2 regions of the Pseudomonas sp. zfem002 genome follow, and region 2 is predicted to be linked to the other one. Evidence: riboswitches for the same ligand, from Rfam matches in the RefSeq annotation. Region 2 holds a riboswitch; the other holds the start of a gene.
The links. A riboswitch is a leader RNA that binds a small molecule or an ion and turns the genes downstream of it on or off. The one in region 2 is predicted to bind cobalamin.
Positions count from the first base shown of each region.

Region 1: it holds a riboswitch for cobalamin, as region 2 does, so the genes downstream of both, RTI28_RS23430 (CbtB domain-containing protein) here and RTI28_RS02270 (TonB-dependent receptor) in region 2, are expected to answer to the same signal.

Region 1 is NZ_JAVYJH010000023.1:112,266-120,168, reverse strand. Features, by position in the region: gene RTI28_RS23465 (type 1 glutamine amidotransferase) at 1-695, opposite strand, end outside; gene hpaR (homoprotocatechuate degradation operon regulator HpaR) at 1,060-1,482, shown strand; gene RTI28_RS23455 (hypothetical protein) at 1,654-1,950, shown strand; gene RTI28_RS23450 (DUF1272 domain-containing protein) at 2,190-2,435, opposite strand; gene cobM (precorrin-4 C(11)-methyltransferase) at 2,504-3,250, opposite strand; gene RTI28_RS23440 (cobalamin biosynthesis protein) at 3,280-3,705, opposite strand; gene RTI28_RS23435 (CbtA family protein) at 3,705-4,403, opposite strand; gene RTI28_RS23430 (CbtB domain-containing protein) at 4,415-4,603, opposite strand; cobalamin riboswitch at 4,701-4,930, opposite strand; cobalamin riboswitch at 4,987-5,199, shown strand; gene cobW (cobalamin biosynthesis protein CobW) at 5,294-6,364, shown strand; gene cobN (cobaltochelatase subunit CobN) at 6,368-7,903, shown strand, end outside.
Region 2 is NZ_JAVYJH010000001.1:510,162-518,064, reverse strand. Features, by position in the region: gene tig (trigger factor) at 1-541, opposite strand, end outside; gene RTI28_RS02300 (DUF6388 family protein) at 763-1,068, opposite strand; tRNA gene RTI28_RS02295 (tRNA-His) at 1,232-1,307, opposite strand; tRNA gene RTI28_RS02290 (tRNA-Leu) at 1,366-1,450, opposite strand; tRNA gene RTI28_RS02285 (tRNA-His) at 1,504-1,579, opposite strand; tRNA gene RTI28_RS02280 (tRNA-Arg) at 1,615-1,691, opposite strand; gene folD (bifunctional methylenetetrahydrofolate dehydrogenase/methenyltetrahydrofolate cyclohydrolase FolD) at 1,972-2,826, shown strand; cobalamin riboswitch at 2,930-3,131, shown strand; gene RTI28_RS02270 (TonB-dependent receptor) at 3,249-5,183, shown strand; gene RTI28_RS02265 ((2Fe-2S) ferredoxin domain-containing protein) at 5,352-5,702, shown strand; gene RTI28_RS02260 (ABC transporter substrate-binding protein) at 5,699-6,613, shown strand; gene ctlX (citrulline utilization hydrolase CtlX) at 6,748-7,665, shown strand; gene RTI28_RS02250 (ornithine cyclodeaminase) at 7,691-7,903, shown strand, end outside.

The sequences.
Region 1 (7,903 bases), on a different contig from region 2:
TGCCACTGCACGGCGAAGAGGAAGGGCGACAGGCTCGGGGCGTGGATCGCCTCGACCAGGCCGTCTTCGGCATGGGCCAGTGGTTCGACGCCGTCGCCGAGGGTTTTCAGGCCTTGGCCATGCAGCGAGTTGACGCGGATCTCGTCGCTCTGCAGCAGGTCGCGCAGCCAACTGCCCGGTTTCAGGCGCACGCTGTGCGAAGGGGCGTACTGCACGTCCACCGGATCTTCCGGGTTTTCCCGATGGTCGTTGAAACCGGGTTCGGCGTAGACCTTCTGGTAGATGTCGCCACCCAGCGCCACGTTGATTTCCTGCATGCCGCGGCAGATGCCGAAGATCGGCAGGCCACGGGCGATCGCCAGTTGCACCAGCGGCAGGTCGAACAGGTCGCGGTCGCGGTCCTGGGCTTTGCCGGGGGTCTGGTTTTCCTGGCCGTAGAGGGCAGGGTCGATGTTGCTCCCGGCACCGGTGAGGTAAACGCCGTCAGCCATGTCCAGGTACTGTTCGAGGTCTTCGATGCCACAGCAGGTCGGCACCAGGACCGGGACGCAGCCGGCGTGTTCCACCAGCGGCACGATGTACTTGTGGGTCATCACCTGATAGTCGTGACCCTTGCGCTCTTGAGCGCCCATGGTCATCAGGACCACGGGTTTGCGGGATTTCTGATTCTTATTGCCAATGTTGCTGTTGGGCATATGTCACCTTGGGACAGGCGCAGCCTGTCATTGTTGTGCAGGCGCACCGGTGCGGACCTGGTACTGCCTGAGGTTTCGAGCACTGCCGGGTTGCACGCGAACGTCGATTCCCGGTCGAAACCTGCCCATAGCTTGCCAGAGCCGTTAAATATATCAAGCGGAATAAGCTGTTTGTGTCCGTATTTTTTAACGTTAAACCTTGGATTTATCGTTTAACTGGCTGATTTACCAAGCAGAAATGTGATTTTTACCTGGCGCTTCAGTTCAATATATTTGACGATCGGGAAACCATGCCCATGATGGCCCTTGCGACACGAAAGCCCCGCTCTTAAGCTGCGCAATCACCGTCGACAACAGCCTGATCATGCCCATTCCAAGACCTTCCCTGACCCTGACCCTGTTGCAAGCCCGCGAGGCCACCATGGCCTTCTTCCGTCCCTCCCTCAACGAACACGGCCTGACCGAACAGCAGTGGCGGGTGATTCGCATCCTGCGCCAGCAGGGCGAGCTGGAAAGCCATCAGCTCGCCGAGCAGGCGTGCATCCTCAAGCCCAGCATGACCGGCGTGCTCAGCCGCCTGGAGCGCGATGGCCTGGTGCGTCGCAAGAAGTCCTCGCAGGACCAGCGGCGGGTCTTCGTCGGCCTCACCGAGCAGGGCCAGCAGTGCTTCGTCGACATGAGCGAGGACATGGAGCGCAACTACCAGCGCATCCTCGAACAGTTCGGCGACGAGAAACTGCAGGCGCTGCTGGGCTTGCTCAACGAGTTGAAGAACGTCAGGCCCTGAGCCGTGGCACGTCATTCGCGTAACTGAAAAGTCCTACATATACTGTCGGATATCCGCAACAGCTTGCCGTCGTTGGTCGGACCACGACGTCTCCAATGCCCGGTGGTAGTGCCGTATCCGTAGTAGCCCGCACGCGAGTCGTCATTTCAGGCGCTACAGAGGGCATTTGCGATGGATATCATCAGTCTGGCCGTGCAGGTCATCAGTGGTGTGGTAGGCGGCAATGCGGCAGGTATGACCAAGCACGGCCTCGGGCCGCTGCTCAATTCCATTCTTGGCGGTGTGGGCGGTGTGGTGGTGGGGCAGATCCTGGCCACGCTCACCGGCGATCAATCCCTGGCTCAGGCCGGGGCCGAGGGTTCCCTGGATCTTCCAGCGATCATCAGCAGCGTGATCGGCGGCGGCGCCGGCGGCGCGGTGCTGACCTGGGTGGCGGGGTTCATCAAGAGCAAGATGCAGGCGCATTGAATCTCGGGATTCGGGATGGTGGGCATGGATGCCCTGTACAGGATGAGTCGTGCGCCGCGCCACTTGTGGGATTGGTGTAGGAGCGGATTGATCCGCGATCGGCGGCGCAGCCGTCGTAAATCCTGAATCCTGGGTTCTTCTGACACCCCCCAATACAGGTTTTATGGCCGCTTCGCGCCCAATCGCGGATAAATCCGCTCCCACGCCGGCCCCGCTGGATCAATAAGGAACGCCGGAGCTCAATGCACCGGACAGCCCTCGGCCTTCACCGTGCGCTGGGTCGTCGCCGGGTTCTTCGCCAGTTTCTCGCCCACCCGCGTCGGGCGTGGCTGCAGTTCACCGCCGCAGTTCGGGCATTGGCCCTTGAGGGTGTGTTCGGCGCAGTTGCGGCAGTAGGTGCATTCGAATGAACAGATCATCGCGTCGCGGCTGTCGCCGGGCAGTGGCGTGGCACAGCATTCGCAACAGGGGCGAAGTTCCAGCATCGGGGCGGTCCTTTCAAGGGTGGTCGTCGCGCTAATGTGCAGGCGCCCCAAGGGCAATGCAATATGTTTCAGGGGCGGTACAGGTGCGCATGCCCTGCGCGATAGAGCGCCGACTCGCTGAACGTATCGCTGGCCAGCACCCGTCCCACGAGGATCAGCGCGGTGCGCCGGAAACCCTTGGCCGCGCTCAGTTCGACGATATCGTCCAGTGTGCCCAGCACCCAGTCCTGGTCCGGCCAGGTGGCGCGGTGGACCACGGCGATGGGGCAGTCGCCACCGTAATGCGGGCGCAGTTCCTCGACGATTCTGGCCAGGTGACGCACGCCGAGGTGAATCGCCAGGGTGGTCTTGTGGCTGGCCAGGCTGGCCAGCGCTTCACCTTCCGGCATCGGCGAGGTGTCGGCGAAGCGGGTGAGAATCACGCTCTGGGCGATGTCCGGCAGGGTCAGTTCGCAGCCCAGCAGGGCGGCGCTGGCCGCGGTGGCGGTGACCCCGGGGACGATCTCGTAGGGAATGCCCAGCTCGCGCAGATGGCGGATCTGCTCGCCGATGGCGCCATACAGGCTCGGGTCGCCACTGTGCACGCGGGCCACGTTGTGGCCTTGCGCGTGGGCCGTGCGGATCGCCTCGATGATCTGCTCCAGGTGCAGTTCGGCACTGTTGATCACGCTGGCGGCGCTGTGCCCTTCGAGCACCGCGGCGGGCACCAGGGAACCCGCGTAGATGATCACCGGGCACTGGCGGATCAGGCGCTGGCCCTTGACGGTGATCAGCTCCGGATCGCCGGGGCCGGCACCGATGAAATAGACGGTCATTGCGCAGTCTCTGAACGGAAGGCGGCGGATTATCCGCCAGAAGCGGGTATCCAGGCCAATGCCAGGGTCATGTCGCCCTGCACGTGACGTTCGACCCGCAGTTGCGCCGGGGCGCCGCCAAGTTGCTCGGCCAGGGCCAGGGCAGTGCTTTCCGCGACGCCATAGCAGCCGCTGTGGCGAAAGGCCGTGGCCGAACGATGGCTCAGGCGCGGGGTGAATGCGGCGAGGTGCGCGGCGCTGTAGAAGTGCAGGGGCAGGACAAGCTCTTCGGCCAATTGCAGCAGGCCGGGCTCGCCGCGCTTGAGATCGATGCTGGCCAGTCCGGCCAGTGCGGCGCGCGGCAGGTCATGGGCCTGCAGCACGTCGCGCAGCAGACCGGCCAGGTCACTGGCCGGGATGCCACGGCGACAGCCCAGCCCGGCGTACAGCGGGATGACGCCGGGCGGGAAGGGCATCAGGCCGCCTGACGCCGGTACAGCCAGGCGCTGAGCAGGCCCAGGGCCAGCCAGAAGCCGGCATTGGTCAGCAGCGAGGCGATGATGAACTGCGTTTCCAGGGCTTCCGGCGCCAGGCTTTCGTGGACTTCCGGCTGCGGCGCGCCGATCACGTGGGGGATCACCAGCAGCACCAGGCCTGCGGCTTTCAGGACCCAGTTGCCGGCGAAGGCGATCAGCGCCAGGCCCACCGCGGTGGCCGCGGCGGTACCGACCCACCAGAACTGGCGCTGGGCCAGGTCGGCGGCGGCGGTGCCCGGCAGCTCCGGTGGCAGGCCGAGGTTCGGCGCCAGGCAGAACACGGCGAAGCCGCCCAGGCCCCAGAGGGCGCCGGCGCCAATGCTGGCGGGGGTGCGCAGGGTGTACATGGCGACCAGCAGCAGAGCGAAGCCGACCGCGACCACCAGGTTGCCGCCGGTGGTGGACAGCACGCGCTGCCAGCCATCTTCCGGCGACCAGGCTTCTTCGTCATGGTGATGACCGTCGGCAGCCGCGGCGGCGTCGGCGTGCTGGTGTTCCTGGGCGGCGGCCGGCGCCGCGTTCTCGTAGGTCTCCGCCTGGAGAATCAGCGGTGCGACCCAGAAGCTCTGCAGCAGGGTCAGCAGCAGGGCGGCGAGCAGGCCGGTGAAACCGGCGGTGCGGGCGATGCGAGTGAACATGCGGTCGGGCCTCAGTGGCAAGGGAAAGCGGCGCTGTGGCGGGTATCGTGGGCGGCGTTGTGGACCGCTTCGATGTGCGAGAACCCGGCGAAATAGACCAGGCACAGGCCCAGCACCGAGGCGCTGACGGCGGCGACGATGCGCTGGCTGAGGGTCGTCGGTGTGGCGACGGCGTGACGGGCGGTGGTGGAGACGGGCATGGCGCTTTCCTCTGGGTGTTGTCGGCAACAGGCAAGCGCGCGAAACCCCTGCGCGGAGTCGCCCAGGGGGTGCAACAGCGCCCGCCCACCGCGGGTTGTGTCAAAGTCTGCGTTGGGCCGGTCTCCGGGCTGGCGAGGGCGGAAGCGGACTTCAGCCGGGGAGCGTCACCTTCCCATGCCGTACGGCTGGCACAGTGGTCAAGACGCTTTTCTCGCTTACCGTTGCGGGGGCAGCACCGGCCTTGTCGACACCCTGTGGAGGCTGCGACGCACCGGTTTCCCGTTTCACCTTGTAATAAAAAAGGCACCCAAACGAATCGCGTTAGGAAATCACGCGCGTTGACATCCGTCAATACAGCGGTTGACCGGCTCCGGAGCACTGCGTAGCCTTGCCGCTTCGAGGTTCTCCGGCGCTGGCCGGAGCTAAGACGGGAACGCGGTGCGCTTTGCCAAAGGCCATTCCGCGGCTGCCCCCGCAACTGTAAGTGCTGATCCATCGACCATTGCCACTGCCGACAACCGAGGCGGGAAGGCGTCGAAGCCGCCCTTCGGGCACAGCGCGAGCCAGGAGACCTGCCTCGGACAGTTTCCACATACAACCGGGCGGGGTGATCCGGTGGCGAACGCGCCCGGGTGTCAGGCACCCGGCTCCCGTCCCGCATGCCCGCCATCCTGCCAAGGGCATCCGACATGAAAACACTGGCCAAACTCCCCGTCACCATCGTCACCGGCTTTCTCGGCTCGGGCAAAACCACGCTGCTGCGGCACATGCTGGACAACGCCAATGGCCGGCGCATCGCGGTGATCGTCAACGAATTCGGCGAGCTGGGCATCGACGGCGAGATCCTCAAGCAATGCAGCATCGGCTGCACCGAGGAAGAGGCCAACGGCCGCGTCTACGAACTGGCCAACGGCTGCCTGTGCTGCACCGTGCAGGAAGAGTTCTTCCCGGTGATGCGCGAGCTGGTGGCGCGCCGTGGCGACCTCGACCAGATCCTCATCGAAACCAGCGGCCTGGCCTTGCCGAAACCGCTGGTGCAGGCCTTCCAGTGGCCGGAAATCCGCAACGCCTGCACCGTCGACGCGGTGATTACCGTGGTCGACAGCCCGGCCGTGGCCGCCGGCACCTTCGCCGCCTTCCCCGAGCAGGTGGACGCCCAGCGCAAGCTGGACCCGAACCTGGACCACGAATCGCCACTGCATGAGCTGTTCGCCGACCAGTTGGCCAGCGCCGACCTGGTGGTCCTCAACAAGGCCGACCTGATCGCCCCTGAAGCCCTGGCCGCGGTGCGCGCCGAAGTGCAGGAAGAACTGCCGCCGGCGGTGAAGGTGATCGAGGCCAGCAAGGGCGTGCTGCCGCTGGAAGTGCTGCTGGGCCTGGGGGCCGAGGCGGAAGCGCATATCGATGGCCGGCGCACCCACCACGATTCGCACCATGACGGCGACGACGATCACGACGACCATGATCACGACGCCTTCGACTCCATCTCCCTCGACCTGCCCGAAGCCGACGAAAGCCTGCTGCTCGATGCCCTGACCCAACTGGTGGCCGACACCGGCATCCTGCGCATCAAGGGCTTCGCGGCGATCCCCGGCAAGCCGATGCGCCTGTTGATCCAGGGCGTGGGCAGCCGTTTCGACAAGCACTTCGATCGTGCCTGGCGCAGTGACGAAGCGCGCATCACCCGCCTGGTGCTGATCGGCCAGGAACTCGATGCCGCGGCCCTGGAAGCCCGTCTGCGCGCGGCCCTGGGCGCCTGATCCATGCACCTGCTGCGGACCCAGCCCGGCGGCTTCGTGCCGGACGACAGCATTGCCGACCTCGGCCAGACCCCGGCCGAGTTGGTGATCCTCTGCAGCGGCGACTCGCACCTGGCGCTGCTGGCGGAAACCGCCCGCGACCTGCCGCCCGACTACCCCAGCCTGCGCCTGGCCAACCCGATGCAGGTGCAGAACCATGCGTCGGTGGACCTGTATGTCGATGAGGTGCTGCGCCATGCCAAGGTGATCCTGGTGTCGCTGCACGGCGGCATCGGTTACTGGCGCTATGGCGTCGAGCAACTGGTGGAGCTGGCTGCCCGTGGCGTGCAGCTGATCCTGGTCCCGGGCGATGACCGTCCGGACCCGGAACTGACCCGCCTGGGCAGCGTCACCGACGCAACGGCCGAGCGTCTCTGGCACTTCCTGCGCCAGGGGGGCAAGGCCAACGCCCTGAACCTGTTCAACTGCCTGGCCAGTCTCTGGCTGGGGCGCGATTATCCCTGGGACGAGCCACGGCAACTGCCGCGTACCAGCCTGTATCACCCGCGCCAGGCCGAGGCCGAACTGGCCCACTGGCGCGCCGACTGGCAGCCCGCGCAAGCGGTGGTGCCGGTGCTGTTCTACCGCTCGCACCTGCAGGCAGCGAATACCGCGTTCATCGATGTGTTCTGCGAGCGCCTGGCCGGCGCCGGGCTCAATCCGTTGCCGATCGCCGTCGCCAGCCTCAAGGAGGCCGGCTGCCTGGCCCAGGTCGAGGACTGGCTGGACGAAACCGACGCGGCGCTGATCATCAACACCACCGGCTTCGCCCAGTCCAGCCCCGAGCAACCTCATCTGCGCCCGTTCCGCCGCGACATCCCGGTGCTGCAGGCGATCTGCGCGCAAGACAACGAGCCCGGCTGGCAGGCCAGCGAGCAGGGCCTCGGGGCCCGTGACCTGGCCATGCACATCGCCTTGCCGGAACTGGACGGGCGCATCATCACCCGGCCGATCAGCTTCAAGGACCTGGCCTGGCGCAGCGAGCGCAGCCAGTCCGACGTGGTCTGCTACCGGCCGCAGGTCGAGCGCATGGACTTCGTCGCCGAGCTGGCGCGGCGCTGGTGCGAACTGGCGCGCCTGCCCAATGCGCAGAAGCGCGTGGCCCTGGTGCTGGCCAACTACCCGACCCGCGATGGCCGCATCGGCAATGGCGTCGGTCTCGACACCCCGGCGGCGGCGCTGAATATCCTGCGTGCCTTGCGCGAGCAGGGTTACCCCGTGGCCGAGCTGCCGGACAGCGGCACACAACTGATCCACGACCTGCTCGGTGGCGTCAGCAACGATCTCGACAGCCTCGACCAGCGCCCCTGCGCGCAGAGCATGGCGCTGGACGACTACCTGGCGGCCTTTGCGCGCCTGCCCGAAGCCAACCAGCGGGCGGTGCGCGAGCGCTGGGGCGAGCCGCAGCAGGACCCGATGTTCCGCGGCGGGCGGATGATGGTCGCCGGCCTGCGCCTGGGCCTGACCTTCGTCGGCATCCAGCCGGCGCGGGGTTACCAG
Region 2 (7,903 bases):
AACCGCCAGCGAAGGCTTCGCCGTCGATCTTGCCGACGAAATCGATGTTCAGCTGGTCTTCGTTCTGGGCAGCGCGGTCGGCGGCTTCGAAACGGGTGTTCTGCTTGCGCAGGACTTCCAGCATGTTGTCCAGGTCGGCGTCGGCGACGTCGGCGCTCAGGCGCTCGACGGCGATCGAGTCGAAGCCGGCAACGGTGAACTCAGGGAAAACTTCGAAAATGGCGACGAATTCCAGGTCCTTGCCCTTTTCGAACGATTTTGGCTCGACGGCAGGGGCGCCAGCCGGGTTCAGCTTCTGCTCGACCACGGCTTCATAGAAGGAAGCCTGGACCAGATCACCGAAAGCCTCCTGACGGGCGGCGTCTTCATAACGCTGACGGATCACGCTCATCGGCACTTTGCCAGGACGGAAGCCTGGAACCTTGGCGCGACGGGCAGTCTGTTGCAGACGCTTGTTGACTTCGGTCTCGACGCGCTCTGCCGGAACGGCGATGGTCATACGACGCTCGAGAGCGGAAGTATTTTCAACAGAAACTTGCATGAATATTCCTCGTTGCACAGACGTTAGCCGGCGATACCCGACTCCAGAATCAAGGGCAAGCATTCTAGTAGCTCACACACCAGAAGTCACCCTGTTCGACCCGGAGGCGAATGGCGCCGACCCTCTTTGATTTCGACAATAACCCGGACGCCCGGGCGATAACGCCACACCGCGCGAAACAGAGCGCTTGCGTCGCCCGGAACAATGAATCGACAACAGGCTCAGGAAGCGCGACCGTCGATCTCGTTGAAGTCGCAGTACTCTTCCCAGCTCATCCCCAGCGCCTGCGCCACTTCGCGGTGGACTTCCAGGCGCATGGCCTGCAGCTCCTGCGGCGACTCGGCAATCAGGCGCAGCGTAAGCTCCCAGGGCTCGATGCCCTGCTCCTGGGCCTCGTCCTCGAACGCCCACTGAATCTGTTGCTGCTGCTCGGTTTCACTCAAGGCGGCGATTTCCGCGAGCAACTGCGGATTGGCCTGAGCGAAGCGCTCCAGCGCGAGCGCCTGGCGGGATTCTTTTGCAATCATCTTTCTACCTGTTCGCCGGCCTGCCGGCTTTTTGTCAACCGGCTGAAATCTATCAGTTTTCATTCAGCGGTTACTAGCCGTCGCAAGCAGCAAAACCTCTACACGAAACGACAAGCCAAAAACACAAAAGGCGCCTGATTTTCATCAGGCGCCTTTCGAAATATGGGGTGGACGAAGGGAATCGAACCCTCGACCACAGGAATCACAATCCTGCGCTCTACCAACTGAGCTACGTCCACCATATGTTGCTGACTTGCGGCTTTCTCACACCTCAGCGCAAGGCGGTGAAAGCATGAATGGTGCGGACGAAGAGACTCGAACTCTTACAGCTTGCGCCGCTGGAACCTAAATCCAGTGTGTCTACCAATTTCACCACGTCCGCGTGAAGCATCTAAAGCAAAGGCGCCAGACTTTCATCAGGCGCCTTCTGGAATATGGGGTGGACGAAGGGAATCGAACCCTCGACCACAGGAATCACAATCCTGCGCTCTACCAACTGAGCTACGTCCACCATATTGCTGTTACTTGTGCCAAAGCTGCCTTGATTGGCGCACCCGGCAGGACTCGAACCTGCGACCATCCGCTTAGAAGGCGGATGCTCTATCCAGCTGAGCTACGGGCGCATATTTAATCTGCTTTCGCTTGCGATTACAAATTAACGTTTAGCCGTACCAAACAAGCCAAAATCCGCTCATTTTGCCCGACCTTGCTAACCAGTGCTAGGCCCTGCCCGACAAGTGAGGCGCATCTTATAGACCGCCTGTCACATCGTCAATATGTTTCTCAAAAAAATTCATTTTATTGAAGGGCTTAGGGCAATTGCCGGACCAAGCGCCTTTGCCCTTCGGCCTGCTCATGAGAGAATGCGCGCTCTTTTTTTCTCTCGATGGTTAATCACCCGTCATGACTGCACAACTTATCGACGGCAAGGCGATCGCCGCCAGCCTGCGCCAGCAGATCGCCCAACGTGTCGTTGAACGTCGCCAGCAAGGTCTGCGGACCCCGGGCCTGGCGGTGATCCTGGTTGGCAACGACCCCGCCTCCCAAGTGTACGTATCGCACAAGCGCAAGGACTGCGAGGAAGTCGGCTTCATCTCGCAGGCCTTCGACCTGCCGAGCACTACCCGCCAGCAGGAACTGACCGACCTGATCGATCGCCTCAACGATGACGCGAACATCGACGGTATCCTCCTGCAGCTGCCGCTGCCGGCCCACCTCGACGCCTCCCTGCTGCTCGAGCGCATTCGCCCGGACAAGGACGTCGACGGGTTCCACCCGTACAACATCGGCCGCCTGGCCCAGCGCATCCCGCTGCTGCGCCCGTGCACACCGAAAGGCATCATGACCCTGCTGCAGAGCACCGGCCAGGATCTCTACGGCATGAATGCCGTGGTCGTCGGTGCTTCCAACATCGTCGGTCGCCCCATGGCCATGGAACTGCTGCTGGCTGGCTGCACCGTGACCGTCACCCACCGTTTCACCAAGGACCTCGCCGGCCACGTCAGCCGCGCCGACCTGGTGGTAGTCGCCGCCGGCAAGCCAGGGCTGGTCAAGGGTGAGTGGATCAAGGAAGGCGCGATCGTCATCGACGTCGGCATCAACCGCCAGGAAGACGGCAAGCTGGTCGGCGACGTGGTCTACGATACCGCCCTGCCCCGCGCCGGCTGGATCACCCCGGTACCGGGCGGCGTCGGCCCGATGACCCGCGCCTGCCTGCTGGAGAACACCCTGTACGCCGCGGAAGAGCTGCACAAGTAAGCCTGCGGCGCGACGACGACGGCACCCTTCGCGGTGCCGTTTTTTTTGCCCGCGACCCAGCGATTTTCCCCACCCAGGTTGACGAACGGTCATCCCGATGGTCAGATGCCGCCCGTTTTCAGGTGTCTGCCGCCGCCGCGCGGCAGGTGAAACGGGAAGCCGGTGCGTCCTTCACGACCAGTCCGGCGCTGCCCCCGCAACGGTAAGCGAGTGACACATTCACAAGGCCACTGTGCGCAAGCACGGGAAGGCGAATGCGTCCAGCCTCGCAAGCCCGGAGACCGGCCTGCAAACATCGCGACTGAGAAAGGACTCATCAGTCATTTGGCAAACCTGCGGTGGGCGGGCACGAGCCGGTAATCTGGCGCGCGTTCGCCAGTACCCTCCTGTGCGCTTCCCGAAAGTTCCTTTTCGAGAAGTCGATGAATACACGTAATCTCTCGCTGATTGGCTGCCTTCTGGGCTGCAACGAAGCCGCACTCGCGGCGGCGCTGACCCTGGACCAGCAGATCGTTTCGGCACCCCCGGTGGAATCCACCACCATCGCGCAGATGGCCCGCTACGGCAGCAAGGTCGAAGTGGTGGAACGCGCGCAGATCGAACGCGCCGGCCCCAGCGCCGATATCACCCGCGTCCTGCAGATGTTCGTCCCCGGCCTGTACGTCGCGCCCAAGCAGGGCCCGTTCGACTACGGCACCTACTCGCTGCTGGGCGGGCGCAACGACGACACGCTGATCCTCCTCGACGGCGTGCGCCTGAACAACCGCCTCTACGGCGGGATCTACATCGACACCCTGCCCGCCGCGGCGATCGAACGCATCGAAGTGCTCAAGGGTGGCCAGAGCCTGCTGTTCGGTACCCAGGCGGTCTCCGGCGTGATCAATATCGTCACCCGCAACGCCCAGTCCCGCGCGGCCTCCGGCCAGGTCAACCTGGGCGTCGACAGCTTCGCCGGGCGCAACGGCGATGCGCGCATCGAGCGCATCTTCAGCAACGGCTGGGGCGATCTCGGCCTGCTGGCCTATGTCAGCCACAACATTTCCGAGGGCTACCAGCCCTACCACAGCAGCGACATCACCCGGACGGTCAGCGACAGGAAACGCGGCTACGAGGTCAACACCTTCGGCGCCAAGGCCGCGCAGAGCTTCGGCGACGACAGCCGCCTGGAACTGTTCTACCAGTACAGCGCCGCCAGCCTCGACTTCCTGCGCCCCGACGCCAACCGCAACACCACCAACGACCGCGTCCAGCAGATCGCCACGGCGACCTTCCAGCAGCACCTGAACGAAGACTTCAGCTACTTCGTCAAGGGCCACATGAACGACTGGGACACCCGCTACAACCGCGTCTACAACAATGTCGACGGCAGCCCGCGGGTGCTCAACCACAACGACTACTGGGGCTTCAGCGACTGGGGCGTGCAGGCCGAGGGCACGGCGCTGCTGCCCGGTGGCCACATCCTGGTGTTCGGCAGCGACAACCAGTTCTACAAGGGCAAGGACGATGTGCTGAAGATCGACCAGAACCAGGCCGAGGCCCACGCCCTGTATGTGCAACTGCGCCCGGAAATCGCCGCCCTGCCCGACTGGCACCCGAGCATCGGCGTGCGCCGCGAGCATCTGAGCGGCGGCGACAGCGCCACCGTGGGCATGTTCACCTCGCTCTACGACCTCACCGACAACCTCAAGCTGCGCGGTCAGTTCGGTTCGGCCTACAAGTTGCCGAACGCCGAGCAGCTGTACGTCAACGAGCCGGGCGACGAGATGGGCAACCCCAACCTCAAGGCCGAGAAAAGCCGCAATGCCGAACTGGGCCTGGACTACAGCAATCTGCTCCAGGGCCAGCCCTACAGCGTCAGCGGCACGCTGTTCCACCGGCGCATCGAGGACCTGATCACCATCGTCGACAGCCAGTGGGTCAACGGCGACGGCGAGATCACCGTGCGCGGCTTCGAGCTCGATGGCCAGGTGCAGCTCAGCGACCGCTGGCAACTGCAGGCGGACATGACCCGCAACCTGAGCGAATCGCGCAAGGGCGCGACCATCAACAACATCCCGCACTTCTTCGCCCGCAGCCGGGTCGGCTACGAGTCCGCCGACCGCATGTGGGGTGCCGGCGCGGCGGTGCGCTACATCGGCAGCGTGATCAGTCCGCGGGATATCGACTACGGCCACTACAGCGTGGTCGACGCCGATGCCTACCGCTACCTCGACAACCAGCGCCAGCACCGCCTGAGCCTGTTGCTGGAGAACCTGCTGGACCGCGACTACACCACCAGCATGGACAGCGGATCGCGCCGGGTGAGCAACCTGGGCCGGCCGTTCACCGCCGAGGCGCGCTACACCTACAGCTTCTGATGCCAAGCGCCCGGGGCCGCTTTGCGGCCCTTCGCGAGCAAGCTCGCTCCCACAAGAATGTAGCGACACACTCCTCCCGTGGGAGCGAGCTTGTCGGAGCGCCGAACCGTCGCGAAGGGCTGCAAAGCAGCCCCCGGCAACCGGCCCCTTCTCGCCAAGGACCCTCGCATGCAAGAAAAGGACATCCCCAGCAACCCGGAGTGGTCGCACATCCCCGACCATGCCCGCCACGTCATGCTCTGCACCGGCCCGCGCTGCACCCTGCGCGGTGCACTGAAAGTCTGGAAGACGGTGCGCAACGAGCTGCTCGCCGCACAGCGCATGGAAACCGCCGACGGCGTGCTGCTGACCCGCACCCATTGCCAGTTCCCGTGCAACCTCGGGCCGGTGGCGACGGTCTACCCGGACCGTTGCTGGTACCGCATCGCCAGCCATGACGACGCCCGGCGCCTGGTCCGCGAACACCTGGTCGACGGCCAGCCCGTGCGCGACCTGCTGCTCAAGGGAGACGCGCAATGAAACACCTGGCCTGGCTGTTGCTGCTGGGTCTGGGCAGCGCCCACGCCCTCGACTACCGCAACTGCGGCGAAACCCGGGTGCTCACGCACACGCCGCCACAACGCATTCTCGCCCTCAACCAGCACGCCGCCGACCTGTTGCTGGCACTGGATGCAGGACCCGCGCTGGCCGCGGTCAGCTATATAGATGACGACGCCGGCGCCCTGAAGGAAAACCGCTACCGCGGCGTGCCGCTGCTGTCGCGCCAATACCCGTCCCAGGAAGTCTTCTACGCCGGGCGCTTCGACCTGGTGGTCGGCGGCTTCGCCAGCGCCTTTCGCGATGGCGTCGGCTCGCGCAACGACCTGGCTCGCCTGGGCATCGCCAGCTATCTGCTGGAAAACGCCTGCGCCACGCCACCGGCGTCCGGCTTCGCCGCCACCGAACACGACCTGCGCAGCCTCGGCCAGGTACTTGGTCGCTCGGCCCGCGCGGAAGAACTGATCAGCCGCCAGCGCGACGACCTGCACAAAGCCCGCGCGATCGCCGCCGGGCACCCGCCGCTGGCCGTCTTCTACCTCGACAGCGAAACCCGCGGTCTCGACAGCGAGGGTCGGCGCGGCTTCGTCAGCGAGCTGATCGCCGTGGCCGGCGGGCGCAACATCTTCGCCGACATCGACCTGCACCGGGTCACCGTGGACGCGGAAAGCCTGCTGCAGCACGACCCGGACGTGCTCCTGCTGGCCGACGCCGTGTGGTCCCGGGCCAGTGCCAAGCGCGACTACCTGCGCCGACATCCGGCCCTCTCGCATCTGCGCGCGGTGCGCGAGAACCGCATGATCGATGTGCCCTTCACCCATCTGCTCGCCGGTGAACACAGCGCCCGCACCGCGCTGTACCTGGCGCGGGAACTGGCGAAGATCCGCGACTGAAGGGCGGCAGCCGATTCGGCTGCGAAACCGCCGGTTTCAGCTTTCCCGGCTGGGCGCCCGACGCGCTTCAGCCGGGATTGCGGCGGCATCGGGAGGACAATGGACGCATCGCCAACCCCCGGATGCGTGCCCCGATGCAAACAACAAATACGGTCCTGATGATCCGCCCGGCGCGGTTCGCCTTCAACCCGGACACCGCCCTCAACAACCGTTTCCAGAAGCCCGTGCTGGACGCCGAGGCGGCACAGCGCAAAGCGCTGGAAGAATTCGACGGCTACGTCGATACCCTGCGCCAGCATGGCGTGGAGGTGCTGGTGGTGCAGGACACCCCGGCACCGCACACCCCGGACTCGATCTTCCCCAACAACTGGTGGAGCAGCCACGCCGACGGCAGCCTGGTGCTGTATCCCATGGAAGGCCGCAACCGCCGCCTGGAACGCGACAAGGGCGTACTGCGGGTGCTCGACGAACGCTTCGCCGTGCACAGCACCATCGACCTCAGCCCGCTGGAGCAGCAGGACATCTTCCTCGAAGGCACCGGCAGCATGGTCCTCGATCGTGAGCACCGTATCAGCTACGCCTGCCACTCCGGGCGCACCCACGCCGAAGCGCTGCGCCAGTTCGCCGAACGCCTGGACTACCGGCTCTGCGTGTTCCACGCGGTCGACCGCCACCAGGCGCCGATCTACCACAGCAACGTGATGATGAGCGTCGGCCGCCAGCTCGCCGTGGTCTGCCTCGACGCCCTGCCCGACGCCGATGAACGCCATGGTCTCGAACGCAGCCTGCGCGACACCGGCAAGGACATCCTGGCCCTGGACTTCGACCAGCTCGAAGGCTTCGCCGGCAACATGCTCGAAGTGCACGACAAACAAGGCCAGCCGCTGCTGGTGATGTCGCGCAGCGCCTGGAATTCGCTGAGCCCGGCGCAACGCCGCCAGGCCGAACGCCACAGCCACCCGGTGGTGGTGAACATCGACCATATCGAACGCATCGGTGGAGGCAGCGCGCGCTGCATGCTCGCCGAAGTGCACCTGCCCGTTCGCAACTGAAACCGCCTAGCAGAAGGACGCCATCATGACCCGCTATATCGACGTGACCGATCTCAGCCACCTGGTTGCCCGCCAGGGCCTGACCACTTGCCTCGAGGAAATGGCCGAGTACATCCGCCAGGACTACCTGCGCTGGCACGACTTCGAAAAATGCGCGCGGGTGGCCAACCACTCGCCGGACGGCGTGATCGAGCTGATGCCGGCCTCCGACGCCAACCTGTACGCCTTCAAGTACGTC